2 regions of the Methylophaga marina genome follow, and region 1 is predicted to be linked to the other one. Evidence: riboswitches for the same ligand, from Rfam matches in the RefSeq annotation. Region 1 holds a riboswitch; the other holds the start of a gene.
The links. A riboswitch is a leader RNA that binds a small molecule or an ion and turns the genes downstream of it on or off. The one in region 1 is predicted to bind thiamine pyrophosphate.
Positions count from the first base shown of each region.

Region 1 (15,681 bases):
CATTCCTCAGTTCTAAAGCTTCTTATGAAACTGTGAGTAAGCTGAAGTCAGTAATTTAATTGGTAGAAATGAAGCGGTTTGTTCTATGTTGTTGTTAACAAAGCATCATGTTTGAGTTTATGAATTTATTATTCAAACAAAGCTTAGAAATAATAATAGTGTCTGTTATATCTTCTATATAGCCAAAATACATCCTAGTCATTAACCAGTCTGTCACTAAATTGAAGTAAAATAGGCTTTTTATAATATTGAAATCAAGCAAGGCGATTGATGTACAAAACACTGATTTACTTTTTTATCGCCTGCTTAATAACAGCATGCTCAGACGATAGCCAAGAGCTAGAATTCAATAGTACTCTTCCCCTTCCACTCGCAACAGATGTTGATTACGCTTCTGATATTAAACCAATCATTGAGGAAAAATGCGTCGTTTGTCACGGCTGTTTTGATGCGCCCTGTCAATTGAAAATGGAATCAACAGAGGGGTTCCTACGTGGTGCAACAAAATTAAATGCTTATGACGGAACAAGGCAAGAGCCTATTGTTCCGACAAGGCTGTTTACAGACGCCAATTCAGAAGAAGAATGGCGTAACGCAGGTTTCTATTCAATACTTTCTGGTCAAAATGCTCAGGCGTCATTGTTATATCGAATGCTAGCTTTGGGTAAAACTCATCAATTTAAAGACAATAGTAAATTACCAGAAGAACTTGATATTAGTATTCGTCGTGAAAACCAATGCCCTACCGTCGATACCATTTCTGAGTATGAAAAAAGTTATCCTCTCACAGGCATGCCCTTTGCTGTATCAGGTTTGACAGATGATGAGTTTTCAACAATCAGCGGATGGTTATATCAAGGTGCCAAGGTTTCTGAGGATCAGGTTGAGTTAAATAAAAATGAGATTTCGTCCATAGAAGAATGGGAATCGTATCTTAATCAAACATCAAATCAACGTAAACTGGTTAGTCGGTGGTTATATGAGCATTTATTTTTAGCTCATCTCTACTTTGATGATAAGCAAGACAACACACATTTCTTTGAACTGGTCAGATCCTATTCACCGCCTGGTGAACCAATTTCTATCGTAAAAACGCGTCTACCGAACTCTGAGCCTGAACATCCGATCTACTATCGACTGCGATTAGTCAAAGGTATTACCGTTCATAAACGGCATATAACACTTTTGTTTGATGACAAACTTAAGAAGCATATAGAAAAACTTTTTTCACTGATAAATGGGATGTCGATATATTACCTGGCTACGACTACGAAGCTCGAGCTAATCCCTTTGTTACTTTTTCAGCTATACCAGCAAAAGCACGCTATCAATTCTTACTTGATCACGCTGAATATTTCACACGTACTTTTATCCGCGGTCCTGTATGTCGCGGTCAAATAGCAACAGATGTCATTCGTGATCAGTTTTGGGTCATGTATCAAGATCCAGCCAATGATCTTTTCATCACAGATCCTAAATACAGAAAAAAGTTGAACCACTCCTTGGCTTGCCTGGACAAGATGATAATCTGACAGAAACGAAAGAAAACTGGGATAAATATAAAGATAAACGAAATGCCTATTTATCTTTACGAGATCATCATTATCAAGATGCACCGTTAAACTGGACTTCGACTAAAGCGATTTGGGATGGAGGCGGGAATAATACCAATGCTTTTTTAACTGTGTTCAGACACTTTGATAATGCCAGTGTTGTAAGGGGCATGGTCGGGCAGGTTCCTCAAACACTTTGGTGGATGGATTTTCCTCTGTTTGAACGAACATATTATGAATTAGTTGTTAATTTTGATTTGTTTGGCAATGTAGCTCATCAGCTTCAAACACGGCTTTACTTTGATCTAATCCGTAACGGGGCAGAGCATAACTTTCTTCGACTATTACCACGAGACAAACGCAAATCAGTCTTAAATGATTGGTATCGGGGAATGGGGGTGGTAAAGACTTACTTCACATACGCGCCGCTTGATATTGATATCAGAACGGAAGAGACATTTTCCTCTGATGATATTAAAAACGAACTGGCTAATAGACTATTGACGCAGTTTAGTCAGGTGAACGCGGCTGGAAATGATCCTATCAATCGTTGTCAAAATCAGCATTGCTTCAGGGTGTCTCAGACAGATTGGAAACAAAAGGCTGATTCAAGGTTAAGTCGATTAACGAATTCTTCATTCCAAGAGAAGTCGGGGCTTCAGTTCTTACCTGAACTGACTTTTATACGAGTGAAGCATGGTGATGAAAGAACGGTATATTCTTTAATTCGAAATCGTTACCACAGTAATGTGGCCTTTCTTTTTGGTGAGTCATTACGCTATAAGCCTGAAAAAGACAGTCTAACGGTCTATCCTGGTATTGCTGGTAGTTATCCTAATTTTATCTTTGATATTGAAACAGATGAATTGGAAGTCTTTGAGAAATCGTTAATGGAAGCGAAATCTGAAGAAGCATTTGATGCCTTAGTTGAGAATTGGGGCGTGCGTAGAACACATCCAAAGTTTTGGCAAATATTCCATGATTTCACTCAATGGCAACGTGAGCAAAAGCCAATTGATGCCGGTGTGTTCGATGCAAACCGCTATGAGAATCTGTAAATAAGATCTTAGTGACGTTTCAAATAGTTTTTTGACAGGCTAAACAATAAAACTTTAAGTTGTGTTGTGCGTGTCAACCTTGGTCGGCTGAAAATGTTGTCATCATTTTGAGCCATTAATATGTTTAATGTTTCTATTCCTCCCAACGTCATTGCTCTGATTTCCCAGCCCAATCGTCCCTGAATAGCATTACCAAGCTCAACACCTTCATTCATGGTATCCATGGTTTGTTGAAATAGATGACGAAGCAGGGGAGCTAATTTACGGCTATTTGTGGAAGTAATGTCATCCTCGGTCAGTCCTGCTTCGGCAAGCATTTGTTGAGGGATATATATCCTGTCGTTCTCTACTTTATCTTGCAGAATATCCTGATAAAAATTAATTAACTGCAAAGATGTGCAAATTGCGTCAGATTCACTCAGCTGCTGTTGAGTGGGCTGACCATTCAAATGCAGTAATAAACGACCAACTGGGTTAGCAGAGCGTTGACAGTAATCCAAAACGTCTTCCATCGTTTGATAGCGTTTTTTGACAACGTCCTGCATAAAAGCTGACAGCAAGTCATTAAATAAATAGATGGGTAACTGAAACTGCGTGATGACATCATCAAGCGCGATGAAGATTGGATCAGTGCCGGTATATTTTCTATGCTCTATATCAGTCAGATTCTTGTGGTAGCTTTGTAGATTTGCTATCCGCTCAGCTCTGTTAAATTGCCCTTCGTCAGCAAAATCATCTGCAGTGCGTGCAAAAGCATAAATAACAGCAATGGGTTTTCTTAGGCGCTTGGGAAGCAAAACTGAGGCGACTGGGAAATTCTCGTAGTGAGATTTTGCAAGTGTTAAGCAAAAATCATACGCTGCAACCAAGTCTTTATTCGATGCCATAACGTGAGAGTTAAATCCAATTCAGGATTTCTTCCGGTTTATAAATCGTGCCTTTGGCCTGCCAGCTTTCAGGTCGATCAGTACTTTTTAAGTAGCCATAATGGGCGATGAGCGTGTCCATATTCACAACATTGCCTGCCTCAATATCGCGCTCAGCATCACCGATATATAAGCAGTTTTCAGGCTTAACCTTAGCGACATTACATGCAAATAGCATCGGATCTGGGTGAGGTTTGCTATGGGCTGTGGTATCTCCACTCACGATACAACTTGCCCGCTCACTCAGGCTTAATGCTTGCATCAAAGGGGCGGTGAGAAATGCAGGTTTGTTCGTAATCACTCCCCATTTTGAACCACTCTTTTCAATTGTTTGAAGAACCTTGTCCAGACCATTAAAGAGCTTGGATTCACGAGTGATATGCAAACGATATAGTTCAATAAATCGTGCTTGTATTGCCTGATATTCAGGAGCGTCAGGTGTTAGGCCAAAAGCGAGCTTAATTAGTCCTGGACTTCCATCACTCGCGACTGGACGGATGGTTTCCAGTGAGAGCGAGGGGGCTTGATGTTCAGCTAGTACCTGATTAAGTGCATAAGCTAAATCTGGGGCGGTATCGACCAGTGTGCCATCCAGGTCAAAAAACACAGCATCGTATTTTGGCATATTAGATTTTTTTGCAGTGGATGAGGTAGTTGACCTTTACGTCGCTGCCAAGACTAAACTGTCGAGTCAGAGGATTGTAATTCATTCCAGTGATATCTTTGGCCTTGAGCCCAGCTTGTCGGCACCAAGCAGATAATTCAGCTGGACGAATAAAGCGTTTGTAGTCATGAGTGCCTTTTGGCAACATTTTCATAACGTATTCTGCACCCAGTACAGCCAGAAGATAGGCCTTAGGGTGACGGTTTAATGTCGAAAAGAAGACATCACCACCTGGTTTCACCATATCGGCACATGCTTGAATAATAGAGGCTGGATCTGGGACATGCTCCAGCATTTCAAGACAGGTGACGACATCATAATGCTCAGGCTGCTGGCTAGCCATTTCTTCAGCTGTGATCTGTTGATAATTGATGGTCAGACCAGCTTCTAAGGCATGTAGCTTTGCTATATTCAATGGCATTTCACCCATGTCGATACCGGTCACATTGGCTCCACTTTTTGCCAAGGCTTCAGAAAGAATACCGCCACCGCAGCCCACGTCAATAACATTGGCATCTGACAATGTTGTTCGTTTTGCAATGTAAGCTAAACGAATTGGATTCAGATCATGCAACGGTTTTGATTGACCTTCCAGGTCCCACCAACTTGATGCTAAAGCATCAAATTTTGCTACTTCATTTAAGTCGACATTTGCTTGAGTTTGGCTCATTGACCCTGTGATCCTATTTTGATTGCCCACTGTTGGGCGTCTTGAATAACTTTTGTTTCATTCAATGTCAGAAGTTGGCGTGAGTTTAGTAATTGTTTACCAGCCACCCAGACATCAGTGACTTTATCACGGCTGCTGGCATACACCAGCTGAGATACCACATCATAAACCGGCTGTGTTTCGATATCTGATAACTGAACAGCAACGATATCAGCTTGTTTGCCTACTTCGAGTGAGCCAATTTCTTGCTCCATTCCCAATGATTTTGCCGCATTTATGGTCGCCATTTCTAAGGCCGTGTGTGCTGGTACGGCTGCCGCATCACCCGCCACGGCTTTAGCCAATAAAGCGGTTTGTCGCATTTCTGCAAACATATCTAGATCGTTATTAGATGCTGCACCATCTGTTCCAATCGTGACATTGATGTCATTTTTATGCAGCTCAGCTACCGGACAAAACCCACTAGCCAGTTTTAAATTTGATTCAGGGCAATGAGCGATGTGAACACCCGCTTCGGCGCACCACTTTATTTCATCGGAGGTCAGTTGTGTCATATGAACAGCAAGCAGCCTTGGAGAAAGTAGTCCGATGTGTTGCAAACGCTCGAGCGGCCTTACGCCATATTCCTTTAAACTGTGGGCAACTTCATCGGCAGTCTCATGAATATGCATACTGATGGGCATATCCATTTCTTCGGCATTGGTAATGATCTGTTCCAGAGTTTTGTTTGCCACAGTGTAAGGCGCATGCGGCGAATAAATGGTGTTGATTCGAGGGTGGTGACGATAGTGATCGTGTAGTTGATGCCCCTTATGCAAATACTCTTCTACCGAGCTGGCCCAGTTTGTAGGAAACTCAATGACAACAATGCCCAGACTGGCGCGAATACCTGATTTATCCACGATTCTAGCCGTGGCATCAGGGAAAAAATACATATCATTAAAATAGGTCGTGCCTCCACGTATCATCTCTGCGATGGCAAGTGCACTACCTGCTTCAACAAAGGCATCACTTACATAGGCATTTTCTGCCGGCCAGATATGATCATTGAGCCAGGTCATCAACGGTAAGTCGTCCGCTAAGCCTCTAAACAATGACATGGGTGTATGCGCATGGTTATTGATTAAACCGGGAATTAAACAATGCTCACTGAGATCATGGATAACATTTGCAGAATAAAGCTGTTTTGCCTGTTCTTGTGGCAGAAGCGCTACAATACGTGCATCCTTGACAATGATGGCGTGGTTTTCTAACACGGTTTGGTCTTTTGTTACTGGAACTACCCAGCGTGCATTGATGATCAGATCGACATTTTCCATAGACTTCGATTATACCGTTGAGCTGAATGAAAACCTATTCTAAACATTTATCATGACAAACTAATCACAACAAAGATTCATCAAGCATGACAGGAGCTTGTTTTGACCAGATTATTACAGACAATTGAACCCATCTTATGGCGTGATGAACAACTCCATTTGCTTGATCAGCGTGTATTACCCCATACCGAGAAGTGGTTGACTTACCATGATTCTGATGCCGTGGCAGAAGCCATTAAATTAATGGTGGTGCGGGGGGCGCCGGCTATTGGTGTCACTGCGGCTTATGCTGTGGTGTTAGCGGCAAGAGAAGCCTGGTTCAGTGCTGGTGAAAACTGGAAAGAAGCTGTGGAACCTGCACTAAAAAGACTAACAAGCTCAAGGCCAACGGCGGTGAATTTATCTTGGGCGATTGAGCGTATGAAACAAGCCTGCGCTTCATTGTCTAAATATGAATCACCTGAACCAGTTTTGCTGGCGCTGGCTGATCGCATACAGCAAGAAGACATTAAAGCAAATAGAACCATGGGGCAGTATGGTGCTGATTTGCTGGATAATGACAGTATCGTGTTAACGCACTGTAATGCGGGGGCTCTTGCCACGGCGGGTTTTGGCACAGCATTAGGCGTTATTCGTCAGGGCTTCTTGGATGGCAAAATTGAGCATGTCTATGTCGATGAAACTCGGCCATGGTTGCAAGGTAGTCGGTTAACGGCATGGGAGCTCATGCAAGAAGGCATTCCGATGACCTTGCAAGCTGATGTGGCTGCTGGCGCATTGATGGCTAGTGGCCGCTTGGACTGGGTTATTGTTGGTGCTGATAGAATTGCCTCAAACGGTGATACGGCGAATAAAATTGGTACGTATTCATTAGCTGTTTTAGCGAAATATCATGGTGTGAAAGTGATGGTGGTCGCCCCAACGACAACAATTGACTGGTTGCTCGAAAACGGTAGCCTGATTCCGATTGAACAACGCATGAGTTCTGAAGTCTCAGAAATAGGTGGGCATGTCATTGCGCCGGTAGAGGTGCCTGTTTCGAATCCGGCATTTGATGTCACGCCAGCATCGTTAATTGATGCCATTGTGACGGAAGAGGGCGTGGTCAGTAATCCATCAAAAGAAAAAATGCAGCAACTAAAAAAGGAGGGCAAATAATGACGCAAACAGCACTAGTGACCGGAAGTAACCGCGGGATTGGATTGGAACTCTGCCGTCAGCTTAAAGAAAAAGGGATGCATGTTATTGCAACCTGCCGCAAAGCTTCATCTGAATTAAACGCCTTAAATGTAGAAGTCATTGAGGATGTGGAAGTGAGTCAGCCGAAAAGCTTGGCTAAACTGGCTGAGTCATTAGGAAGTAGAAAAATAGATTGGCTTATCAATAATGCCGGTATTGCCGGTGGGATTGGGCTTGGGCAAATAGATGAAGAGGCGATTGATGACTTTGTCAGAATGTATCGTGTGAATAGTCTTGGCCCCTTACTGACCACTCAAGCACTTCTTAAGCACTTGGGTCAGGGTAGTAAAGTCGGCATTATTACTAGCCGTATGGGCTCGATTGATGATAATGATTCTGGCGGAAGTTATGCCTACCGCATGTCTAAATCAGCCGTGAACGCTGCCGGGAAATCTCTGTCGGTTGACTTGAAACCCAAGGGCATTGCTTTAGCTATTTTACATCCAGGCTGGGTACGTACTGATATGACCGGCCATGGTGGTTTGATTGATCCCGATGAATCAGCAGCAGGACTTATCCAACGTATGGAAGAATTATCACTCGAAACCAGTGGCACCTTCTGGCACACGAATGGTGAAATATTGCCTTGGTAAAGTTGTGTTGTTAGATGTATTCCTACCCTGAACTGAGCCGACAGCAGCAAGAAAGTCTGCCGGTGTTACATGCACCGGCATTACCCTTGGATGCACAATTTCCTGATAGTACCCATCAGCTGTCGCAGTGTGACACCGCGGATGGCAAGATGATCTTAAAGGTCTGCCATCAGCAACGAGTGCAAGACTCCATGTTTTGGCTGGGAATAAACCATCTGTTTCAGCTCGACTTTCCAAACTCTTTAGGGCGCACGCAATCTATCAGTCAGTTTCTGCAACGCGAGGGCTGGTTTGCCGTTCCTGAGGTGGTAGCTGAACAGGCTGGGCATTATGTCTTGGTTCGTTATCTTGAAGGTGTGGATCTGAGTGCAAATCAGATCGATAACACTACTGTAACTCAGCTTGCCCATCACTGGGGCAAATTACATCAACACCTATCTACAAAATGGGGCAGCATTGAAAAGCCCATATTTAGTGCAAATGATTGGCCTATAAGGCTGGAACAGACCATTCAGTTATTATCAGATCGCAATGGTATTCCGATCCCAGCTGACATACTAAAAATGAGTTATGGACAATGTCGAACACTGTCACCAGAGCAGTTTGTGCCGATCATGCCAGACTTTCGCTGGGATCAACTGCGTCAGTGTGATGATGGGACCATAGCCGTCTTGGATTTAGATGCCTTTGTCAGAGCGCCGCGTGAACTCGAGTGGGTGTTACTGGAATATTTACTCAGCCCACAACATGCCAAGCTTTTTGTCGAAATATACACACAGTATCAACCCATTCCTGACCTTTCAGCTTGTCGTCTGAGTTACCGCGTATTGTTATTTTTGATGAATGTCTTGGGTGAGAGCAAGCTGAAGCAATGGTTGGAGCAGCCACCGTTGTTTGATTTACTTAGCGATCATGTTAGCTAAATAAATCGTGCAGCTCTTTGAGTGCCAGACCATTCAGGCTTTCCAGCTTTAATACGGCGGCATCATAGTGTGGTAAGTGATAATTGGCTGCTGAAGGTACAACAACAGTACGGATACCTGCGCCGATCGCTGCTGTCATACCCGTGACAGAGTCTTCAAATGCGAGGGTATGATCTGCTTTTGCGTTGATGCGCTGTAGCGCTAGTTGATAAATGGCAGGATGGGGTTTGCCCTGTTCAACATCATCATCGGCGACGTAATTATCAAAAAATGCCGTGATATCTAGCCGTTCTAATACGACGGGAACGAGACGTGCCGGAGCATTAGTTGCCAGACCAATTTTAAGTCTGTGTTGTTTGAGTTGTTCCAGCAAGTTATGTACACCGGGTAGAGCCTGACCTTGGCTAGCTGTTAATGAGGCGACTTCATCGATCACATCATTTTCGACTTGTTCCATCGAATCCTGACTGAGCGACAAGCCTGCATGTTCAAGCCAGAACTCAGTGGCTTCACGTGTGGTCATGCCCATTGTTTTGGCAGACAGTGCATCGGTGATTTCAACACCAATGGCTGAAAATACACGTTTCTCAGCTTGCTTCCAAAACGGCTCTGAATCAATCAGCAGCCCATCCATATCAAAAATAACCGCTTGCATTTAGTGAGTCTGAGTTAGTGGATGTTGACGATATAACTTGATCCAGTTGGCGAAACCAACGGTAGCAAGCACAGTGTAGATTGAGAACAAGACAACCGTTGCATAATAACCCGTCTGGTAATACAACACGACGGAAGCAGCATCAATAATGATCCAATAAAACCAGTTTTGCAGGACTTTTCTGGCCATCAACCAGGTATTCATCACAGAAAATACGGTGATGCCAGCATCCAGGTAAGGACGCTGCGATGCTTGGTTGATATCCAGGTAATAAGCTACTAAAAAGCTAATCACGACGCCTGCTACGATGAATTGCAAATTGGCATTCAATGACCAGCTATGAATGACTAACTCATCATTGTTTTGCTGATGTTGTCGCCATAAAACGAAGCCATAAATCGCCATACCCATGTAATAGAAGTTGAGCAGGGCTTGCATGGGAAGCTGACCCTCCCAAAATAACACGGTGTAGATGAGTGTACTGATAAACGCCATTGGCCAGCACCACTGTGATTCACGCGCCGCCAGAATGACATAAGCCATACCGAGTAATGCGGCGGTCACTTCCCAAGCGGATAAGGCCAGCAGACCATTGATTGCGGCATCTATCATCAGAGAACTCGTTTAATCTTCTACGTGGTAACGATCGTTTCCGATCATTTTCAACACAAACACACTGTGCGGTAATTGTTCAAACACCGCTTCAATTTCACTATCCATGGCATCCATCACATCACGGTATTCACCAAAGATTTGTGTGCTTAGGTTATTCCGTGAAATATTTAGTTTTGGGTTATCTTCCAGCTTTTTGATGAAAGCCAGAATCGGTTCGACAAATTGTTCAGTCAGAGGGTATAAACTGATATCAACTGAGACGCGCATATCTTCTTCCTTAATTCGTAAAAAAGAGGGCTTTAAAGCCCTCTTTAGATATTAATAGTCGTAACTTAATGTTAAGCCTACGACACGTGGATCACCGTATTGAGTGTAGGTTTCTTCAGCATAAGATTTTGACGGGTCGATACCAAAGTAAAAACCTCGCGTATAGTAGTCTTTATCGAACAAGTTACGTCCCCATAATGTGACTTTCCACTCATCCTTTTTGTATTCGATGCTGGCATTGTAGAGAACATAAGAGTGCGATTTTGCATTGTGGCTGTTTGAGTAATAAAACTCATCCTTTCCTTCCATATTGGCTTTAAAAGTCCAGCCTGGGGCAAAGTAATACTCTCCTCCCAGATTAAATTGATAGGCAGGGGCGTGTGCGATTCTTCTGCCACTCAATTTGATACCCTCTTCTAATAATTCAGGGTTTTCATAATCTTCCAGTTTTGCATCTAGGAGACCCAATGATGCAATAACACGATATTTTTCATTAATAAACCAATCTAACTCAGCTTCAAGACCTATATTCCTAACTTTTTCAGCATTCACAAAATAGTCAACAAAATCGGTTCCAGGTCCAGATGTTTTAGGTACACTGATTGAGTTTTTTATTTGAGCATTACTTCGGCGTGTATAAAAAGCTGTCAAAGATGTTATTAAGTCACCGTCTAGCCAGAATGACTTTAAGCCAGCTTCTAGATTCCATAATGACTCTGTATCAAAAGAGCGTAAGTCATCACTAATTCTAGGTTCAACGTTGATTCCCCCGCTTTGTAGCCACGAGATAAGGTTGTAAAGGCCATATGATCTTCATTGATAGCATATTCAAGCCCTAGCTTGCCTCCAAACATCAAATCATCGGGCTCATCGGAAAGACCTGCTGAATCCTTATAGTCAGCTTCCCAATATTCTGCTCTGAGACCACTTATCAACGTAAGTTTGTCGGTGAGTGCTGTATCTAATTGACCATACAGTGCTGTATTAACAGTTTCATAACTGTTTTTTGTCACATATCCGGTAACGGCATCGCTTGTAAGAACATTTTCGTAATATGTGCGATCCAGATTTTGACGTTGTTTTGATACATAGACACCTAATGTCCAGTCAGTAGTGTCAGCAAAGATTCGTCCATTCTCATTAGATAATGCTCTGAACTCTAAGGCTGTATTTTCACGTTTACGTTTATACTGATCAAAGCCACTGTATGGATCGAGTCCTGCATCAAATTGTGATTTATAAGACCAGTCGTCATCATAGCTGTACTCTAGATTAGATTTTGAATAACTGAGGTTTGATTGGAGTTGTACTTTATCATTCGCACGATAATCGGCCTTTAAAGCAAAGGCATTGGTATTTTGAGCATCTTTGCCAGGTTGGTCTGACAAGCTGTTACGGCTGTTATCAAGTGTGAAAGCATCGTAGCCATTATCAATGTTTAAGTGTAATACATTAAGATCGATAGTTAGGTCATCTGTAGCAAGCCATTTAAGGTGACCTCTAGCCGTAATTTCATCTCGATTTTGAGTATTATCTCTACCTAAAAAATCGTTATCCATGAAGCCATCTGATTTGTAGCTGTGGACAGAAAAACGTCCTAGTAAGGTATTCTCAATTAACGGTCCACCAACAGCAATGCCTTCTGCATGGGTATTGTAGGTCGCCAGAGTTGATTCAAACTTCATCTTCAAATCATTCGTTGGCTCAGTGCTTTTTAAGTTGATGGTGCCAGCCATGCCATTTGCACCATAACGGGTGCCTTGTGGACCGCGTAATACCTCAACAGATTCAATATCAAATAAGGTAGCCGCACCGCCACTGCGACTAAAATCTATGCCATCTATGTATAAACCAACAGACGGATTAAGCGGTGCTTGGAATTCACTACGTTCACCAATGCCACGAATTTGGAAATATTGTCCTCGTGATGCACCGCTGGAGACATTGACATTAGGCGCGAGATTGAGCACATCTTCGATATGCTGAGCACCACGAGAATCAATAGTGTCTTTATCAATCGTGGTTAAACTCACCGGAGTGTCATGAGCATCGTTCGGACGAAAGTCAGCACTCACGATCATGGAGGGTAAGTCAGCAGGCGTCACTTCAGCCCATATCATGGGAGATGTCATAGCCGTTGTTATGGCTATAGCCAGTGTTTTTGCTTTCATGGTTATCCTTTTTTGAATCAAAAAGGACAGGGGAATAAATCGAGAGACACCAATTCGGTGTAGAGAAAGATCTATTTCAGCCTGTCCCTACGCCAGTATTAACTGGATCAGGTTCGTCGGGTCCGCTTTATGAGAAGCATCTCAGGCTTTCGCCACCCCGAGGCAAATTCACATCACAATTGCTGCTAGTGAGATAGCATTATTTTAAAAGAGTGCAGCAATTATTACCAGCTTCAGTGGTATTTAATTCAGACGTTTCAAACTACTACGGCAATCGGTACAAATCCGGAGTTTGCTATTGATTCGTTGTGTCGACACTTTGCGTTGTTGATTATCAAAGCAGTGAGGACAATAAAAGCCGTTATTCCCTTCAAATTGATAACAACCCGTAGTTTTATCGATGGTAGGCTGAGGCTCATCGCTCTGAGAGCCAGACAGAGTCTGACTGAGAGTGGATAATTCTTTGAACACTTCATCAATCAGATGGTGTTGAGAGGGAGGAAGCTCTGCTAGGGTTTGCTGAAGTAGCGATTTGATCTTTTCAATGGAGGCATTCACGGCTGTTATCTTTTTTAGTCTGGATCAGCATAGTTTAGAGAATGCAGCGCATACAAAAAAGGCATCCGAAGATGCCTTTTTCTTTATCTACTTATTTTTCTAACTTAGTTTTCAAGTCAGCAAGTGTGGATTGATATAAACCCGTTACAGCTTTCTTGGCCGTATCGTCATCAAGCTCTTTGGGTGGGTGTCCATTACCGTGATAAGCGCGGAAAAACTTACCTAACCAAGTGACTTTTGAACCACCATCAGTCGCTTCAACACTGACCCATGATTTATATTTGCTCACAGGAAACGCTGGTACTTCATGCATTTCACCATGGTCATCAACTTCTCCAGCACTACTGATATCGGTAATTTGATACATAAAGCTCATTTTTTCATCATCATACTTTTTGAGCTTTTCAGAAATCGTGGCGCCACCTTTTAATGTGAGAGTGCGAGTCGCTCCTGGTGCATTACCACCCTCAGATTCTGTTGATTCAACAACGGGAATCCAGGCTTCTGCTTTACCGAAATCGTTGATGGCTTTCCAGACAGTCGCTGGGTCAGCATTGATGACAATGCTCTCTTCAACTTGGAGGCGAGGCGCACCGTGTGCAAACACAAGTGCAGGCAAAAACGCCAGTGAAACAACTATTAAATTTAACCATTTTTTCATTCTATTATCCTGATATTTCTCTTAAGTTATTTTGATTGCTGTTTACAGCAAGGTGCTAAGTTAGCATGGTGTTTGCCTTGAGGGAATGTGAATTTATCCTTGATGGTTAATGGCTTTATCCACCGCTGCTCGATTGAGGTGTGAAGCAAAGAACTCGATAAAGGCGTACATATAGCTTCTAAGATAGCTGCCTTTGCGAATACCCATATGTGTAACGCTCGGTGGAAATAGGTGTTTGGCATCCAATGCCTGAAGCGGGGAGTCTTTATCCGGATCAAATGCCATACTGGCGATAATGCCAATACCCATCTCCAGCTCGACATAGGTTTTAATCACATCTGCATCGGTAGCAGTGAAAATGACATTGGGATGAAGACCTTTTTCAATAAAAGTCTGATCCTGTTTGGCGCGACCGGTAAAACCCATCACATAAGTCAGAATTTCATATTGGGCGATATCTTCCAGTCGCAATTTTTTCACTGATAATAAGGGGTGTTCTGGCGGAACAACAACGCAACGATTCCATTCATAACATGGCAAAATAGCGAGTGACTCGAATTGAGCCAGGCCTTCCGTGGCTATTGCCAGATCAACCTTTCCGGTAGCCGCCATTTCACCTACCTCAGTCGGCGTCCCCTGCACCATGTTCAAATGTATATTAGGGTAGCGTTCAGAGAACTTTTTTATCGCACTAGGTAGGGCATAACGAGCTTGAGTATGTGTGGTGCCTATAGACAAGGTGCCAGATTGTTCTGTTTTACTGTCTGCCACTAACTGACGGATATTTTCCACATCCTGCAAAACGCGCTCTGCCATCTCGATAACTGATTGACCAATAGGCGTAATGCCAGTCAAGCGTTTGCCGTGACGCTCGAAGATTTGTAAACCCAGCTCCTCTTCCAACTGCTGCACCTGATTGCTGACACCGGGTTGTGATGCATGTAATGCATTCGCTGCTGACGAGATACTGAGGCCTCTACGTACAATTTCACGTACATACTTTAATTGCTGAATTTTCATCTATATATGTTTTTCTTATAAAGATAGTAAATAATATTCATTGATAGAATATTCTCCTTTGGTAAACTTGTCAGCATTTTCGTAACATACAAGGCGTAAAACAGATGGAATGGGGCTTTCTTCTTGCTGGACTGTTTGTCGGCATCATGGTCGGCATGACCGGTGTAGGAGGCGGGTCTTTAATGACGCCCATCCTCATTTTTATCTTTCATATACAACCTGCTATTGCGGTTGGTACGGATTTATTATTTGCTGCTATCACCAAAGCCGGTGGTATTTGGTCTTATTGGCGACACGGGGTCGTAAAGTGGTATGTGGTCTGGCGCCTCGCTGCGGGGAGTATTCCAGCAACATTAGCTACTCTATGGTTTATGAATGCCACGGGGATGCATGATGGCAATCATAATGAATTGATTACTAAAGTGCTCGGCGTAGCACTGATCCTGACATCCAGTGCTTTATTATTAAAAGCACCTTTAGGAAGATTATTACGCTCCAAGGAAAACCACCCCGTTGTGAGTGTGCTTTACGATATTCGTGAAAACGAACTAAACAAAGCAATGATTACGGTCATAACAGGTGCGCTTTTAGGTGTCATGGTGACATTATCATCTGTAGGAGCGGGTGCGCTTGGTGCTGTCATTCTATTGTTTTTGTATCCCCGTCTGAGAGGGGTAGAAATTGTCGCTACAGATATTGCTCACGCTGTGCCACTTACCTTTGTTGCAGGGCTCGGGCATTCAGCTGTCGGTACAGTAGACTGGACATTATTGATGTATTTATTAGCCG
Region 1 is NZ_AP027741.1:956,744-972,424, reverse strand. It holds partial or broken gene QUE24_RS15790 (fatty acid cis/trans isomerase) at 271-2,611, shown strand; gene hpnC (squalene synthase HpnC) at 2,620-3,498, opposite strand; gene QUE24_RS04945 (HAD family hydrolase) at 3,509-4,162, opposite strand; gene ubiG (bifunctional 2-polyprenyl-6-hydroxyphenol methylase/3-demethylubiquinol 3-O-methyltransferase UbiG) at 4,164-4,871, opposite strand; gene QUE24_RS04935 (TRZ/ATZ family hydrolase) at 4,868-6,190, opposite strand; gene mtnA (S-methyl-5-thioribose-1-phosphate isomerase) at 6,293-7,348, shown strand; gene QUE24_RS04925 (SDR family oxidoreductase) at 7,348-8,022, shown strand; gene QUE24_RS04920 (hypothetical protein) at 8,037-8,945, shown strand; gene QUE24_RS04915 (HAD family hydrolase) at 8,938-9,600, opposite strand; gene pnuC (nicotinamide riboside transporter PnuC) at 9,601-10,212, opposite strand; gene QUE24_RS04905 (YkoF family thiamine/hydroxymethylpyrimidine-binding protein) at 10,225-10,482, opposite strand; gene QUE24_RS04900 (TonB-dependent receptor domain-containing protein) at 10,534-11,229, opposite strand; gene QUE24_RS04895 (TonB-dependent receptor) at 11,181-12,653, opposite strand; TPP riboswitch at 12,720-12,823, opposite strand; gene QUE24_RS04890 (hypothetical protein) at 12,897-13,211, opposite strand; gene QUE24_RS04885 (SRPBCC family protein) at 13,303-13,872, opposite strand; gene cysB (HTH-type transcriptional regulator CysB) at 13,966-14,892, opposite strand; gene QUE24_RS04875 (sulfite exporter TauE/SafE family protein) at 14,997-15,681, shown strand, end outside.

Region 2 (15,681 bases), 1.3 Mb from region 1:
AGTGGCTATATCTATTGGCTTTATGAGGATGTTACGCTAAACGCCTGTTTTGTAGATAACTTTAGAGAAGATGTGTTTATGAGACAAGCAGCTGATCACGTCTTCACTGACTTAACATTACCTGCAGAATGAATTGAAGCCTTTAAAAAAGTTGTATATCCGCTTTACCCCACAACGTTGTCACTTGTTTTTCAAAAACTGTTTTATGGCTATTACTTAACATCAGCACTGATCCCAGATCAGATACTTCAGCGTGAAGGTTGTCCATGGTTAATCGTCTATCGACCTCACGGGCGACAGCCTCTTCCGTGCTGATGATGGTGATATTCGGTCCGGCAACCTGTTGTATAACGGCTTTGAGATGAGTGAAATGTGTACAACCAAGGATGAGCGTATCGGCACCTTTATCCAGTAAAGGTTGTATATAACGTTGAACGGTGTTGTATGTGTCCTTATAACTTAACGCTAATGTTTCTACTAAAATCACCAGATCAGGGCAGGGTTGTATTTCAATCCAAGCACCCATAGCGACGCGCTCAGCTAAATCATGAAATGACTGGCTGGTGAGTGTTTTTGCCGTGGCTAACACACCGATGACGCCCGTTTTTGTATTCAATGCAGCCGGGCGTAACCCTGGCTCCACGCCGATAAACGGCAATGAATAACGTTCCCGTAGTGCTTTAATACTGACCAGGGTCGCCGTATTACAAGCGACTACAATGGCCTTGACTTGCCGACGGAGTAACTCTTCGGTAATCGTGACGGAACGCTCGAGGATGTAGGCTTCGCTTTTTTCACCGTAGGGTGCATGCAGCGTATCAGCCAAATAGATGAGATGCTCGTTTGGCATACGTTCTCTAATCTGTTTGGCAATAGGCAAGCCGCCGATACCAGAGTCAAATATACCAATCGGTCTTGCGTCAGCCATGATGAGTTCTGTTTATTATAGAGAATAAAAAATCGACGATTGTACTTGATCTATTCGTAGATGGTGTTAATGGTTAGCGTTGCAGAGCCACAAATTCACCCTGAAACAAACCCACACGGTCAGTCTCAAGTCTTAGTGTCGATACCACAGTAATTCGTGCTTTTCCCATTCGTGCAAAAGCACGTAAAAACTTTTCCCAGTTTTCAGTGATGGGTATGTACGCAGTCGCAGTAAACTCGCCCTTTATTGGCTTTTCATACTCCATCGAGTTTCGTTGAATGACTAGTGTGCAGTCCAGACCGGCGTTATGGAGTCGTGTATTTAATAGTGACCATGCAGATAAGATGGCTAATGTTGAGGCACTGCCACCGAATACGGTTTCATGGTAGTTAATATTGGGCGTCAGGGGGCTTGGAGTGTGACATGGTCATCTGCCAAGGTTGTGACAGAAACCTGCATGGCTGCTGATAAAGGAATGTGTTGATACAGGTACTGCTGTAGTTGTTCAGGTGTCATCGTTTCACTGCTCGGATGGATTGTCAGAATAATAACGTCTTCTCACTAGTTGAAAAAGTCTTTACGCTATCCCTCATATTCAGCAGCCAGTTGAGAAGGTTCACATCACAATGAAAACATCTCTGCAAAGAACACGATGGTCAATTTCTGGCGTATTGTTGCTACTTGCGTTTTATACTGGCGTTGCTTTTGCAGACGACGTTCAGGATGGCATTGCGGCATATAAAAACAGAGATTTTCATACTGCTTATCAAGCATGGCATAAAGCGGCAGAGCAGAATATCGCTGAGGCGCAATGGATGTTAGGCATTATGTTATTAAACGGCCAGGGAGTGAAACAAGACAATGCTGCTGCCTATTCCTGGTTAACCCTAGCCAGTGAAAAGAAACATAAACAAGCCTCCATTGATCGACTAGCAATACGAAACCGATTAACGGTTGAAGAGCTAGCCAAAGCAGATATGTTGACGGCGGCATTCAGAGATAAACAAACCTCAAAAACAGTCATAGAACAGCAAAAAGAACAAGCCTTTCAATGGTTTGAAAAAGCCGCCAGAAAAGGCGATGCTCATGCGCAATACCAACTGGGTGAAATGCTACTCAGTGGCGATGGTGTCAGGCAGGATAACGTTGCTGCCTATTCCTGGTTTAGCTTGGCGAGTCAACAAAACCACCCACAGGCTATTGTGAAACAGGCACAACTGAAAGATGAGTTAAGTGCTAGCCAGATCGAAAAAGCGAATGCTTTGATGTTAACTAACCGTGAAAACCACTCGATTAACGATGCGCCACCTGGATTACCTGAAATCACAGAAAAATCTGACGTTAAGGTTGTTCAGCCAACGTCAGAAGTAATGGCACTATCTACTGTCCAATCAGTGCCTGAAAAGCTAACGGCGCTCACAACCGAAAAGCCTGAAAAGTCTCATAAAGTTAAAGCCGAACAAAAGGTGTCTGATGACAAGCCGCAAGCAGTGACTGTTTATCGTGTGCAGGTAGGGGCATTCAAATCAAGAGAACAAGTTGATATCGCCTTGGCCCAACTAACAAAAAAGCTGCTTTGAAAGGGCAAACATACCAAACAACCATTACCGAACCCGTTGAAGATACTGTTAAGCCAGATTTTTATCGTCTACAGCTGGGTAATTTTGCAGATAAGCCCGAGGCAACAAAACTGTGTCAATTTCTTAAGCAGAACAAGCAGCCTTGTTTTGTTGTTTCCAGCGAGTCAGATAAATAAAGATGATTTATTTAACTTTGCCAGATTTTATAGTGGATTAATTTTTTGATTTCTTGGTAGAGAGGAGACATAAAATACTCAGGACCACCAATAAAATTGCCATCAACAATCAAGCCTGTTCTTTCTAGTCGATGCAGCAAAGCCGCTGTATAAACAGCAGAAATATTATAGCGTTGGCATATACGTTTTTTTGCTTTTTGATTACGCTCAAGAACAATGGTTGATTCTTCTTGAGCTTCTTCGATGCTTAGCTCTTCACTTAGAATGAATAGGATTTCTATTTCGCGAATAGATAAGTCAGAAATGATAGAAAGAGTCTCTTCATACAACGTGGGTGTATTTCGAATTACTTGAGTTTCGATGCCATTAATAAACAAGTTCTCTAAAATAGCTACCTTTTCTTTTGAAATAGCTTTATCAATAGCATCAATGGTTTTAATGAAACATGCAATAAAATCGTCTGATTGGAGTTCATTATCAGTTAAATTTATTTCACCTGTCTCTAATCGTTTAATTAATTTATCAAACTTATTGTTTCTATAAGTTTTTATTACTTTGTCTAGAGCCGTTCTAAGTGCTACTTTTCCGATGCCTGTACTCAATGAATCCATTTTTCATGCCTTTGTTGTGTATGGCTTATTAGCTTACTTATTCTTGAAACAACCTTTTCAGAAGAACATACAACGCGCCCGTGCCGCCATCGTCGATAGTTGCACTACAGAACGCAAGCACAATCTCACTTTGGCGCAGCCAATGGTTCAGTTTGCTTTTTAAGACGGGTTTATTATCACGCGAACCCCAGCCTTTTCCGTGGATGATGCGTACACAGCGGATTTGTTGTTGCTGGCAAAACTCCAGAAACTCAGACAATGATGGTTCGGCTTTGGCAATGGTCATGCCATGTAAATCTAACTCCGCTTCAATGTGGACTTTGCCATTACGTAACTTGCCGAACAGTTTGTGCTGAATTCCTGGACCACGGTATTCAAGATATTCTTCATTACCAACCGTCTCTGGAGAGAACATATCTGAGAAGGTTTCTCCCTGATATTCATCATCCATGATTTTTTGGCGAATGGCTTTAGCAACCGGTTTCGGTTTGTTATGAATCAGACGATTTTGGCGTATACGGGTGGCATCGCGCATTTCCTCTCGGAATAATGCAAATTCATCTTCTTCAGAGTCGTCTTTTTTATTGGCCATGAACCTGATGCTGCCTGCGTGTTTGGAGAAAAAATAGTAGACCATTGTGCCAGATGAGGCTTGTGTAAAAAATCCTTTTTGATTTACCATGCAAAGCACTTGTCGGGGTGCCCGACCGGAATAATCCGGAAAGGCTGAGATGAAACCCGTTGAACCTGAAGAGGCTAGAACCTCCGTAGGAAACAAGCAGGACACCTGTTTTTCCACTCGAGATCCATTTTCGTTTGGTGTCTGTTTTCTTGTTCGCTTTCGCGCAACGATCTCATCTTCCCCGTCGTGGTTTTCATTTAGGGGAAGAAACGTGTCTACACAATCCAATAAAGTTATTAACATTAAAGACCGTAGCGGCATTACGACTGAGCCTTTGGCGGGGAGTGAGAAGTTTTACATCAAAGGTAGTCGCGACGACTTGCTAGTGCCATTTCGTCAGATTCATTTGACTGATACACCAAATGCCAATCCTGAATTGGCGGCTATTCCCAACGAGCCTGTTGTCGTATATGACACATCTGGTTTATACACCGATCCCAAAGCAAGCATTGACATCGAAAAAGGATTGCCGCTCATTCGCCAAACCTGGATTGATGAGCGTGATGATACTGAACAACTAGCTGAGTTCAGTTCAGCCTACACACGTGAGCAAGATGCTCAGGACTTTGATATTCCTTTGTTCGATCATCGTCGCTTACCACGCAAAGCGAAAGCCGGTAAAAACGTCAGCCAAATGCACTATGCACGCCAGGGTATTATCACACCAGAAATGGAATACATTGCTATTCGTGAAAGTATGGGACGTGAAGCGTTAGCCCAGCGTGGTGAGTTACCCGAGAATATGGAACACTACATTACGGCAGAGTTTGTGCGTAAAGAAGTGGCAGAAGGTCGTGCCATTATCCCAGCGAATATCAATCACCCGGAAACCGAACCGATGATCATCGGCCGTAACTTCCTGGTAAAAATAAATGCCAATATAGGTAACTCAGCGACTACCTCCTCAATTGAGGAAGAAGTCGAAAAAATGGTATGGAGCACCCGCTGGGGTGGTGACACCATTATGGATTTATCGACAGGTAAACATATCCATCAAACCCGTGAGTGGATCATCCGTAACTCACCTGTGCCAGTAGGAACTGTACCGATTTACCAAGCACTGGAAAAGGTTAATGGTGTGGCTGAAGATCTGAGTTGGGAAGTGTTCAGAGATACTTTGATTGAACAAGCTGAGCAGGGCGTCGATTATTTCACGATTCATGCGGGTGTGCGTTTGGCACATATCCCACTGACCGTGAATCGCACAACAGGTATCGTTTCACGTGGTGGTTCGATTATGGCAGCATGGTGTCTGGCGCATCATGAGGAGAGCTTCCTCTACACGCATTTCGAAGATATCTGTGAAATCATGAAAGCCTATGACGTGTCATTTTCATTAGGGGATGGTTTACGTCCAGGTTCTCAGGCTGATGCGAATGATGAAGCCCAGCTGGCGGAATTAAAAACCTTAGGTGAATTGACCACGATTGCCTGGAAGCATGATGTACAAGTCATGATCGAAGGTCCGGGTCATGTTCCGATGCATAAGATCAAAGAAAATATGGATCTGCAGTTGGAGTGGTGTCATGAAGCACCGTTCTACACCTTGGGTCCATTGGTGACCGATATCGCACCAGGTTATGACCATATTACCTCTGGTATCGGCGCAGCTATGATTGGCTGGTTTGGCACGGCAATGCTGTGTTATGTCACGCCAAAAGAGCATCTCGGTCTGCCAAATAAAGATGACGTCAAAACCGGCATCATTACCTACAAAATTGCAGCCCATGCAGCGGATTTAGGTAAAGGTCATCCGGGTGCACAAATCCGTGATGACGCGATATCAAAAGCCCGTTTTGAATTCCGTTGGGAAGATCAATTTAATTTGGGTCTGGATCCGGATACAGCACGTGAATATCACGATGAAACTTTGCCACAACCTAAAGCAAAAGTGGCTCACTTTTGTTCAATGTGTGGTCCCAAGTTTTGTTCAATGAAAATTTCACATGATGTGAAAGCGGCCTTTGCTGAGAAATCTCAGGAATTCAAGGAAGGCGGCAGCAAAATTTATCGCCAGGTTTGATGAGCCATTATCTCATCATCGGTAGTGGCCTGATCGGACGCCTGACAGCTTGGCGTCTGATTCGGGCAGGCTATCAAGTGACATTGTTATCGAAAGACGACAAAACCGGTAGCGATAGTGCTGGTTTTGTCGCCGCTTCGATGGTTGCACCATTAACTGAAGCGGTGACAGCTGAACCCTTAGTGAAAACGATTGGTATGCGTTCTTATCAGCTATGGCCTAAATGGCTCAGCGAGTTAGAAGCCCGGGTGTTTTATCAGAATGAAGGCACTTTAGTCGTAGCACATCAGGGTGATAAAGCCGAAATGGAACGGTTTGATAGACGGGCCAAACATGTACTGGCAGACAGTGATTATGTTCAGCTGGATAAAGCGGCACTGAGTTTACGCGAGCCAGAATTAGCTGAACGCTTCGATCAAGCCATGTGGTTTGAAAAAGAATCATGCATTGATAATCGCCAGCTTTATCAGCAATTGACTTCGTTCCTCGAGTTGCATGCTAATTGGCTGATAACAGATGAGATCGGTGAGTTGAATTCGACCGAGATCGAAAAGCTCACACAACGTTATCTGCAGTGTTCAGCAGAAAGCTTTGATGTGGTGTTGGACTGTCGCGGCAATGGCGGTAAAGCAAATTTAGCCGAATTGCGCAGTGTGCGTGGCGAAGTGATTCGTGTATCAGCGCCTGAAGTGAACTTCAAACACGCGATACGATTGATGCATCCACGTTATCCGTTTTACTTGGCGCCACGTCCAAATAACGAGTATGTACTGGGTGCCACTGTGATAGAAAGTGATGATCGCTCTCAGCTAACCGTCAGAAGTGGTTTGGAGTTAATGTCGGCCTTGTACAGCTTGCATAAAGGCTTTGCTGAAGCACGCATTCTGGAAATGGCTGCACATTGTCGACCTGGCCTTCCCGATAATCTTCCCACGATAAGACGAACCGACTGGGGTTACGTTATCAATGGTTTTTATCGACATGGCTATTTGTTTGCGCCGGCCGTTATTGATGATTTATGTCATTTGTTAGCAGGGCAGAGTGGGCAAATACAATTTGGAGCGTTGTATGACATCTAATGTAATCGTACAGATTCAATTCAATGGTGAGTTACTGGATATTGATGCAGAACACACCGTGGCACAGTTTGTTGAAGGTCAACAAGTGCAGGGCCGTTTTGTGATTGTTATTAATGATGAACTGCTACCTAAATCTCGTTGGCAGGATGTAGTGATTCATGATGGAGATCGTATTGATATTGTGTCTCCAATAAGTGGAGGTTGAGATGAAAGCATCTGATTGGCAAGTCTATGGACAAACACTCAGTAGCCGATTATTTATTGGCACGGCGTTATATCCCTCACCTAAGGTGATGATCGATGCCATTAAAGCATCTCAGGCGGAAGTCATTACAGTGTCATTACGACGACAAACCTCTGCTGATAAACAAAGTGGGGATCAGTTCTGGCAAATGATTGAGCAGCTCAACTGCCATCTTTTGCCTAATACAGCTGGTTGTTATAGCGTCAAAGAAGCGGTTAATACGGCACATATGGCCAGAGAGTTATTTGATACCGACTGGGTTAAGCTTGAAGTGTTGGGCGATAGCTATAATTTGCAACCGGATCCATTTGCTTTGGTTGAAGCCACTAAAATATTAATCGAAGATGGATTTAAGGTGTTTCCATACTGCACAGATGATCTGGTGTTATGTCAGAAACTGGCAGAGTTGGGGTGTGAAGTATTAATGCCTTGGGGAGCACCCATTGGTACCGGTCAGGGATTACTCAATCCTTATGCCTTAAAGACATTACGTGAACGTTTGCCAGAAATGACTTTATTAGTTGATGCGGGCATTGGTAAACCTTCTGACGCGGTTCAAGCTCTGGAGCTAGGCTACGATGGCATTCTGTTAAATACAGCGATTGCAGAAGCGCTTGAGCCAGAGACAATGGCTCATGCCTTTGCTGATGCCATCAATGCCGGTCGTTTGGCTTATGAAGCCGGTGTTATGCCTAAACGCGACAATGCCAAACCTAGCACACCCACCTTAGATCAGCCCATTTGGCAACAACATGCCTAAGTATCGGCCGGCAAATAAGGTGATGCCAGCAATACAGAGTGCTTATTTCAAAGCGCGCTCTAAAGAATTATTCACATGAGGTAATACGTGGACGCCACACAGAATCAAAAACCGGCTGTTTTACTGATTGGAGGATTGGATCCCCAAGGTTGTGCTGGCATGTCGGCAGATATCATGACGGTTCTGAATCATGGTTGCCATCCACTCTCATTAATTACTGGCTTAACAGAACAAAGTGCAGAAGGATTAACAGAGTTTGGCCTAGTCAGTCCTGCTAAAGTGAAAGCACAGTTTGAAAATTGTCAGGCAGACTTTGATATTAAAGCGATAAAGATAGGTCTAATTCCACATCTTGAGATAGCTAAATGTATCAAAGATATTCTGAATAAATTTAACGGTCCGGTTATTTTTGATCCCGTACTTGGGAGTACCAGTGGTGGCATGACTGTACCGGAGGATGTCAAAAATTACATCTATAAAGAGATTTTGCCTCTGGTGACGGTGGTGACCCCCAACTTGCCTGAGCTCTATGCGCTCACAAAGCCTGATATCAGTGTAGAGATGGGTGCACAACTACTGCGTCAAGAAGGTGTTGATGTCTGTTTAGTTAAAGGTGGGCATAGCGACAATGCTTTGGCCATAGATTTCGTTTCTTCTACATTAGCTGATTTTTATCTCTATAACGAAAAAACAGCTGTTCAGGTAAGAGGAACAGGATGCGTTATGGCTTCATCTCTGGCTTCACATTTAGCATCAGGACAAGATATACGAGATGCTATGGTATTAGCCAAAGCCTATGTCGCACGTGGCATAAGGCTTTCACACAAAGTGGGGCCATACCAGCTTATCCATCATAGCCAGCAAGATATCGCGTTAGTTGATTTTCCCAAATTGTGTTATCAGCCTGAGTTGATTGGTCAAACATTGGAATTTCCAACTTGTCCTGAGCTTGGTATTTATCCGGTCGTGGAGAGTGCTGATTGGGTTAAAAAGCTGGTTGATGAAGGTATCAAAACGATACAGTTAAGAGTGAAAGAGGCTGATCAAGACTTAATACAGCAGCATCTGCAGTCAGCCATGAGTACGGTAGCAAACAAACCTGTTCATTTTTTCGTCAACGATCACTGGGAAATGGCGATTGAAGCTGGCGCTTATGGTGTTCACCTTGGTCAGGAAGACCTGCATGATGCGAATATAAAGCAGATTTCAGAGGCTGGTTTGAGATTAGGTGTCTCTACTCATTCATATTGGGAGCTTGCCAGAGCGCTGGCGGTGAATCCAAGTTATATTGCTTTAGGTCCCATCTATGAAACGACCAGCAAACAAATGCCTTTCTCGCCACAGGGTATTGAGCGTCTGCAGCAGTGGGTTGATTTATTGAACGGGCATTATCCCATCGTGGCTATTGGTGGCATTAATGTTGAAAGAGCTGAGCAGCTCAGAAAAACTGGGGTGGGCTCAGTGGCCATGATTACAGCCATCACAAAAGCAAATGACTATCAACACGTGACCCAGCAATTGTTAGCAATGTGGCAATAATCATCACTTGTCTACATTGGGGTTAACCTCACCCCATTGTGGCCCTATATTGAGTTTGTGTTGCTGGCTATAACGATAGTCCTGGTACTGAATGGGTTTATCGTTATCTGACTGAGCTTCATTATTATCTGTGAATGAAGGTGCCGCCGGTGCCACATAATTGCTTGCTGTTAGATCTTCATTTTTCAGCGATTTATTTTCATTTGATAACTCTTGTATCTGCCTGATCAGTTCTTGATTAGTCGACTGCTGCTTATTGAGCTGTTGTTGTAATGCCATCACTTCTTTCAGCAATTTGTCTGGTGAACTACCGTCAATATTGGGGGCTGTGGAATCCGTTGTGATGGATGGTAATGTGTCCGCTTCATTATTTTGCTGGTTGGCCATTTCGCTTGAAGCAGTATTCTCGTTCAAAGCGGTCTCGTCACCTGGCATGGGGTCAATAAGGTTTTCTGTTGGGATGACGTTGCCATTTTCATCCGTTTGTTTTTTTACCACTGTCGGTAAGACCACACCTTCTTCTTCATCATCTTCTAGATTGATATCCACTTCAGGTAAGACAGCGCTTTGTTCATCTGCTGATGAGAGGTTATCCGTATCTTCATTGTCTGAATCCGTGGGAGCATCCAGCAAAATAGGTTCTGCTTCTTCCTCTGTATCTGAAGAATCCATCAGAAAAAATAGGGCTAAGCCTGTGATAAGCAAGAGGGCAGCCACACCGATCCCTATTTTTATTAACAGTGATTTTGATAAGCCAAATAACAATGGCTTATCTTTGCTGTTGGCTTTGGCTGTATCGTTATCTTCAGGAGCCACCTCTCGCTCAGGTGTGTCGTCTGATGCGGGAGGTGTCTCTGTTTCTTCTTCAAGAATGTCGTTATTGTCTTCAGCCATGGTATAACTTTACCCTTACTTCAACTCAGTGTTCCTAGTTGATATATCGGCCTGAAAGCTGAATTCTTTTGTTATGTTGGTAAACGATTTTCATCAAGACTACCATCAACTTCTGGTGCACTCATTTCTGCTGGCGTCAGATCAGTTTCATCCTGCACTAAGGCCACAATAGTCCAACCCATTTCAGGCTGTAATGATTCTGCTGCGGTGAAAAAGCGCAGACGTTTCCGAGGATTGAAGGCAAATAACGGTGTCACACGACGACCATGCTCACGCAAGTAATCAGCGAAACTGAAGTTTTCAGTTAATTTAGTTTGTTTGATTTTGGCACCTTGGGAAATCAGGCTGGCCATTTTGGCATAGGTGATTTCACTGCCAAACAAGACATGAGAGTCATGACTTATTGCTTTTCGTGATTTAACAACACTGCGTTCCTTATCTTTTTCTTTATCTGTTGATAGAAAGTAAACGCGGTTGCTGCCGAATTCTGACTTATAACGCATACAGGCTAAAGCGTTGAGTTCACTTTGTGGTGTCAGTGCGAGTATCTGGCCAAGACCTATCAGATCCAAGTGACGATCGGCATGCTCAGAAACGGCATTACCGTAGTAAGTATCCATGCCTTTCATTCGAGCCTCTTTGACATTACTCCAGCTACCATCAGTAAGACGAGTTCTGAAGCCGTTATCATTGAGTGCCTGTGCCACCACACGCGCGACAGAGTTGGCACCCACAATCAGGAAACCACTATCTTCTGGCTCTGCCACACCGAGACGTTTTGCAATAAATTTAGCTGTGGCACCTTGCACCAGAACTGTACCGATAATGATGGCAAACGATAAGGGTACTAACAAGTCGGCTTTTTCGTAACCGATATCTTGTAAACGCAGAGCAAATAATGCCGTAACGGCTGCAGCTACAATACCACGAGGTCCAATCCAGCTAATCATCGCTTTCTCTTGCCAAGTTAAGTCTGAGCCGATGGAACAGACAAACACTTTGACGGGACGCACAACAAACTGAATAAATAAAAATAAAATAACCGCGCCCAGACCCAATTGAGTGAATGAGTCCAGATTAAGGCGTGCAGCCAGCAGAATAAATAAGCCAGAAATCAGGAAAATACTCAGATCTTCTTTGAAGTCTAAGATATTTTCTACCTGAACATTTTTCATATTGGCTAACCAGATACCCAGCACGGTAACCGTCAGCAAGCCTGATTCTTCAGAGATTTCGTTGGACACAGCAAAGGTACCAAATACCAGTGCCAGTGCTGCCACATTATGCAGATACTCAGGTAATAGATGACGGCGTAATAACAAGCCAAAACTGTAACCAGCGATAGCACCAATGCTGAGTCCGACTACAATCGTTTTGGCAAACATATAGAGAGTATGTCCGACTTCGGCATGCCCCTGAAGCTGGATAGATAAGAGTACTTCAAATACTAAAACGGCCAGAATTGCACCTAATGGATCGATAACAATACCTTCCCAACGTAAAATATTAGAGATTTTGGCATTGGGACGCACAGTCCTGAGCATAGGGACGATAACAGTGGGACCTGTTACGACCATAATGGCACCGAATAAAATAGCCAGAGCCCAGGGGAAATCTAATAAAAGATGGGTCGCGATGGCGATGGCAGACCAGGTGATCATCACACCCAGCGTCAAAATATTGCGGACGACTTTTTGAAGTCCTCGAATTTCTTCAAATTTGAGGGTCAGGCTTCCTTCGAACAGGATGACAGCAACAGCAAGTGAGACAGTAGGGAAGAGCAGGTCACCGAATAATGCCTCGGGATCCAACCAACCTGTCACAGGTCCCAGAACAATACCCGCGATCAGTAACAGGACGATGGCAGGCAGTTTTATCCACCAAGCTAGCCATTGACATACAATGGCGATAATTCCAATGACTGACAGTGCCATGACTGCTTCGTGATTCATTCTCTTCCTTTAGCTCACTGGAGCACGATTAAACGGAATGTAATGGTGACACTAATTGGCTTCGCCGAAAAGCCTTTCACCGGATTAATTCGATTTCAGCGCGACGATTGTAAGCACGCCCTTTAGCGGTTTTATTCGTAGCTGCGGGATCATGATCGACAAACGACCGCATGATAATTTTTTCTGCCGGTATCTCATATTGGCCGACAAAAAAGTCTCGTATGGTTTTTGCTCTTGCCTCTGAAAGTGGGACATTTAAACGTTTGCGACCAAAACTGTCAGTGTGACTGGTGATAGTGATTTGACTGACACTGTCATCCACTTTTACGTACTCTGCTACACGAGTGAGTGCTTGAAGAGAAGCTTTGTCTAAATTGGTCCTTTCCGACTCAAAATAAACAGTCAGTTTTCTGATGTCAGAAAAACTATCTGGGTAGAGGTTGTTTAAACACTGCTGAAACGCTGGTAATGAGTCACTGAACTTAATAGTGGATAACTTTACAGTGATCTCATCAGCGTATGCTTGAGAACGGTAACGAATGATAGGAAATCGGCCATCCTGCATTTTTACCAGTGCTTGTTGTGCCAGGGGCCCTTCGATTTGGAATTGTCTTTGTCCTGAAGAGGTGGGTATACGCTTTAAAGTGTCAAACTCCTCAGTGTTCTGCCACGGCGCTGCAGACATTTCAAATGACACATGACTATTTTCAGCAGGTTGATTATCGGTATCAAACGTCAGTTGTAATGGTTGTCCATTTCGTCTATAAAAACCGGCTTTGCCAAAACTGGGAATGGTTTGCATTAATGAACACTCAAGCGGTGATTCAATGACTTGCCAATTTGTATCGGTAACGGGGGCCTGAAATTCTTCAGCAAATAAAGGTGACGAGACTAAGAGTGCGGCGATAAAGAGTTTCAACATAATCTTAATAGCTTATTAGAGTGTGGATAGGGTATGGGGCTAGGACATCACGACCATGCAAAAAACCAAGCTCCATGACAAAGGCACAGGCAACCACCTCGCCCCCTAAGTTTTGTATAAGTTCACAGCTGGCTCGTGCCGTACCCCCTGTGGCCAGGACATCATCTATGACTAGTATTTTATCGCCAGCTTTAATTGCGTCGATATGTGCTTCCAGAGCAGCTGAACCATATTCAAGATCATAGTCGATACGTTGAACATCGTAAGGTAATTTACCTGGCTTACGCAGTGGAATAAATCCAACACCCAATTCCCATGCTGCTAATGAACCAAAAATAAAGCCTCTTGCTTCCATTCCTGCGACAGCGGTTATCGCCTTTCCCTTGTATGGTTGAATTAATGCTGCTACACATTCTCTCAACAAGATGGGGTCCTGTACCAGAGGGGTGATGTCTTTGAACACGATGCCTGGTGAAGGAAAGTCATTAACATCTCTGATTTTAGCTTTTAGCTTTTCCATAATAATCTCATTGAGCGAAAAGGTGATTAGCGTCTATTATATCGGCAGTCATTGCCCGGTTTTTAATGACACAACAAATTAACCCAAAAGGAAGTATGTTGACTTTACACTCACGATTGATTTTTTCTGTTTTTATTATGTTGTCATCACTGTTTTTAAGCTCGTGCTTTAGCTGGGGTGGTGAAGAAAAAGATGTCGACATGACACCGCGATATTATGCACTGGACGTAGACCGCACGGATATAGCCTCTGACTTCCCAGCAGAGCGTGTATTACTGCTGAAGCCAGTCCGTGTTGTACCTCATTTCAGAAGTAAAACCTTAATCTTTCGAATCGGTGAAAATGAATATAAAGCTATTGAGCCTCATCAGTTTCTGGTTGACCCTGAGGTGATGTTCACCAATATCGTTAAACGCTGGTTACAAAAAAGTGGTCAATTCAGTCATGTGGTTACAGATGATTCTATACCCGCGGATTTTGTGATGGATGCCGCGGTCACGGCTTTTTACGGCGAAAAACGTCCTGCCTATTCTCCACAATCAGTCATTGAAATGCAGTTCTTTATGTCACCTGCCGACAACCCGGAAAAATTGTTATTTCAGACAGGGTTACGCGTGGATGTCGACATTGAACAAGCCACCCCGAGTCATGTTGTTACTGGCTGGAAACAAGGAACCGAAGAACTTCTAACGACTTTAGAGCAGGATTTAAGCGCATATTTTTCAAAAGTAGATGCTAGGTAGCATCTTGACTTTAGCGTGCAGGATATAGGCTTTAGTGGTAGGATAAGAGGTTTGGTGGTTTAGACACGTTTACCCGGATTCTGGCGTGAGTGTGTTTTCCAGAGCACGACGAAGAAGTTGGTGTTTTTCTCAACGTTGTGGCTGGAATTCTTTCGACTGGTTTCCTCTTCTGAAGCTGGTTGGTAAACCATACTATGTAGAACTGGCTACGCTACAAATGTGTTCAGAATAATCATACTGAGCAACAGCATTTGTAGCCTTATGCTTTATTTGGACGGTCAATAAATGAGTGAAATTGCCTTAGAACTGGATTCGATAGGTATCGAAACCGAGATGAAGCAGTCGTACCTTGACTACGCGATGAGCGTTATCGTGGGACGTGCGCTACCGGATGTTCGTGATGGATTAAAACCTGTTCATCGTCGTGTTCTCTACGCGATGAGAGAGCTAGGTAATAGCTGGAACAGCCCATATAAAAAGTCTGCCCGTATTGTCGGTGATGTTATCGGTAAATATCACCCTCATGGTGATACGGCTGTTTATGACACCATGGTACGTATGGCTCAGCCATTTTCCATGCGATACATGCTGGTCGATGGGCAAGGTAACTTTGGTTCAGTGGATGGTGACCCTCCGGCAGCGATGCGTTACACCGAAGTACGCATGGCAAAAATTGCTCATGAAATGCTGGCCGATCTTGAAAAAGAAACTGTTGACTTTGTTCCCAACTATGATGAGTCAGAGTCAGAGCCTGCGGTACTACCAACAAAAATTCCAGCACTTCTGGTCAACGGTTCTTCTGGTATTGCGGTGGGTATGGCAACCAATATTCCGCCTCACAACCTCACAGAAATTCTGAATGCCTGTATTGCTATTATCGACAATCCAGATGTCACAACACATGAGTTAATGGAATATGTACCGGGGCCTGATTTCCCGACTTCGGGCATCATTAATGGGGCTCGTGGTATTGCTGAAGCCTATCAAACTGGTCGTGGCCGAGTACACATTCGTGCGCGTGCTGACAT
Region 2 is NZ_AP027741.1:2,784,947-2,800,627, forward strand. It holds gene QUE24_RS14090 (hypothetical protein) at 1-132, shown strand, start outside; gene murI (glutamate racemase) at 143-928, opposite strand; gene QUE24_RS14100 (YiiD C-terminal domain-containing protein) at 1,002-1,334, opposite strand; gene QUE24_RS14105 (YiiD C-terminal domain-containing protein) at 1,331-1,444, opposite strand; gene QUE24_RS14110 (SPOR domain-containing protein) at 1,555-2,508, shown strand; gene QUE24_RS15885 (SPOR domain-containing protein) at 2,505-2,684, shown strand; gene QUE24_RS14115 (hypothetical protein) at 2,696-3,295, opposite strand; gene QUE24_RS14120 (Smr/MutS family protein) at 3,333-3,887, opposite strand; TPP riboswitch at 3,981-4,086, shown strand; gene thiC (phosphomethylpyrimidine synthase ThiC) at 4,189-6,000, shown strand; gene QUE24_RS14130 (FAD-dependent oxidoreductase) at 6,000-7,079, shown strand; gene thiS (sulfur carrier protein ThiS) at 7,069-7,284, shown strand; gene QUE24_RS14140 (thiazole synthase) at 7,286-8,083, shown strand; gene thiE (thiamine phosphate synthase) at 8,171-9,622, shown strand; gene QUE24_RS14150 (flagellar basal body-associated FliL family protein) at 9,626-10,516, opposite strand; gene QUE24_RS14155 (cation:proton antiporter) at 10,588-12,468, opposite strand; gene QUE24_RS14160 (flagellar protein MotY) at 12,545-13,390, opposite strand; gene QUE24_RS14165 (adenine phosphoribosyltransferase) at 13,395-13,916, opposite strand; gene QUE24_RS14170 (ABC transporter) at 14,006-14,653, shown strand; partial or broken gene gyrA (DNA gyrase subunit A) at 14,939-15,681, shown strand, end outside.
Region 2: it holds a riboswitch for thiamine pyrophosphate, as region 1 does, so the genes downstream of both, thiC (phosphomethylpyrimidine synthase ThiC) here and QUE24_RS04895 (TonB-dependent receptor) in region 1, are expected to answer to the same signal.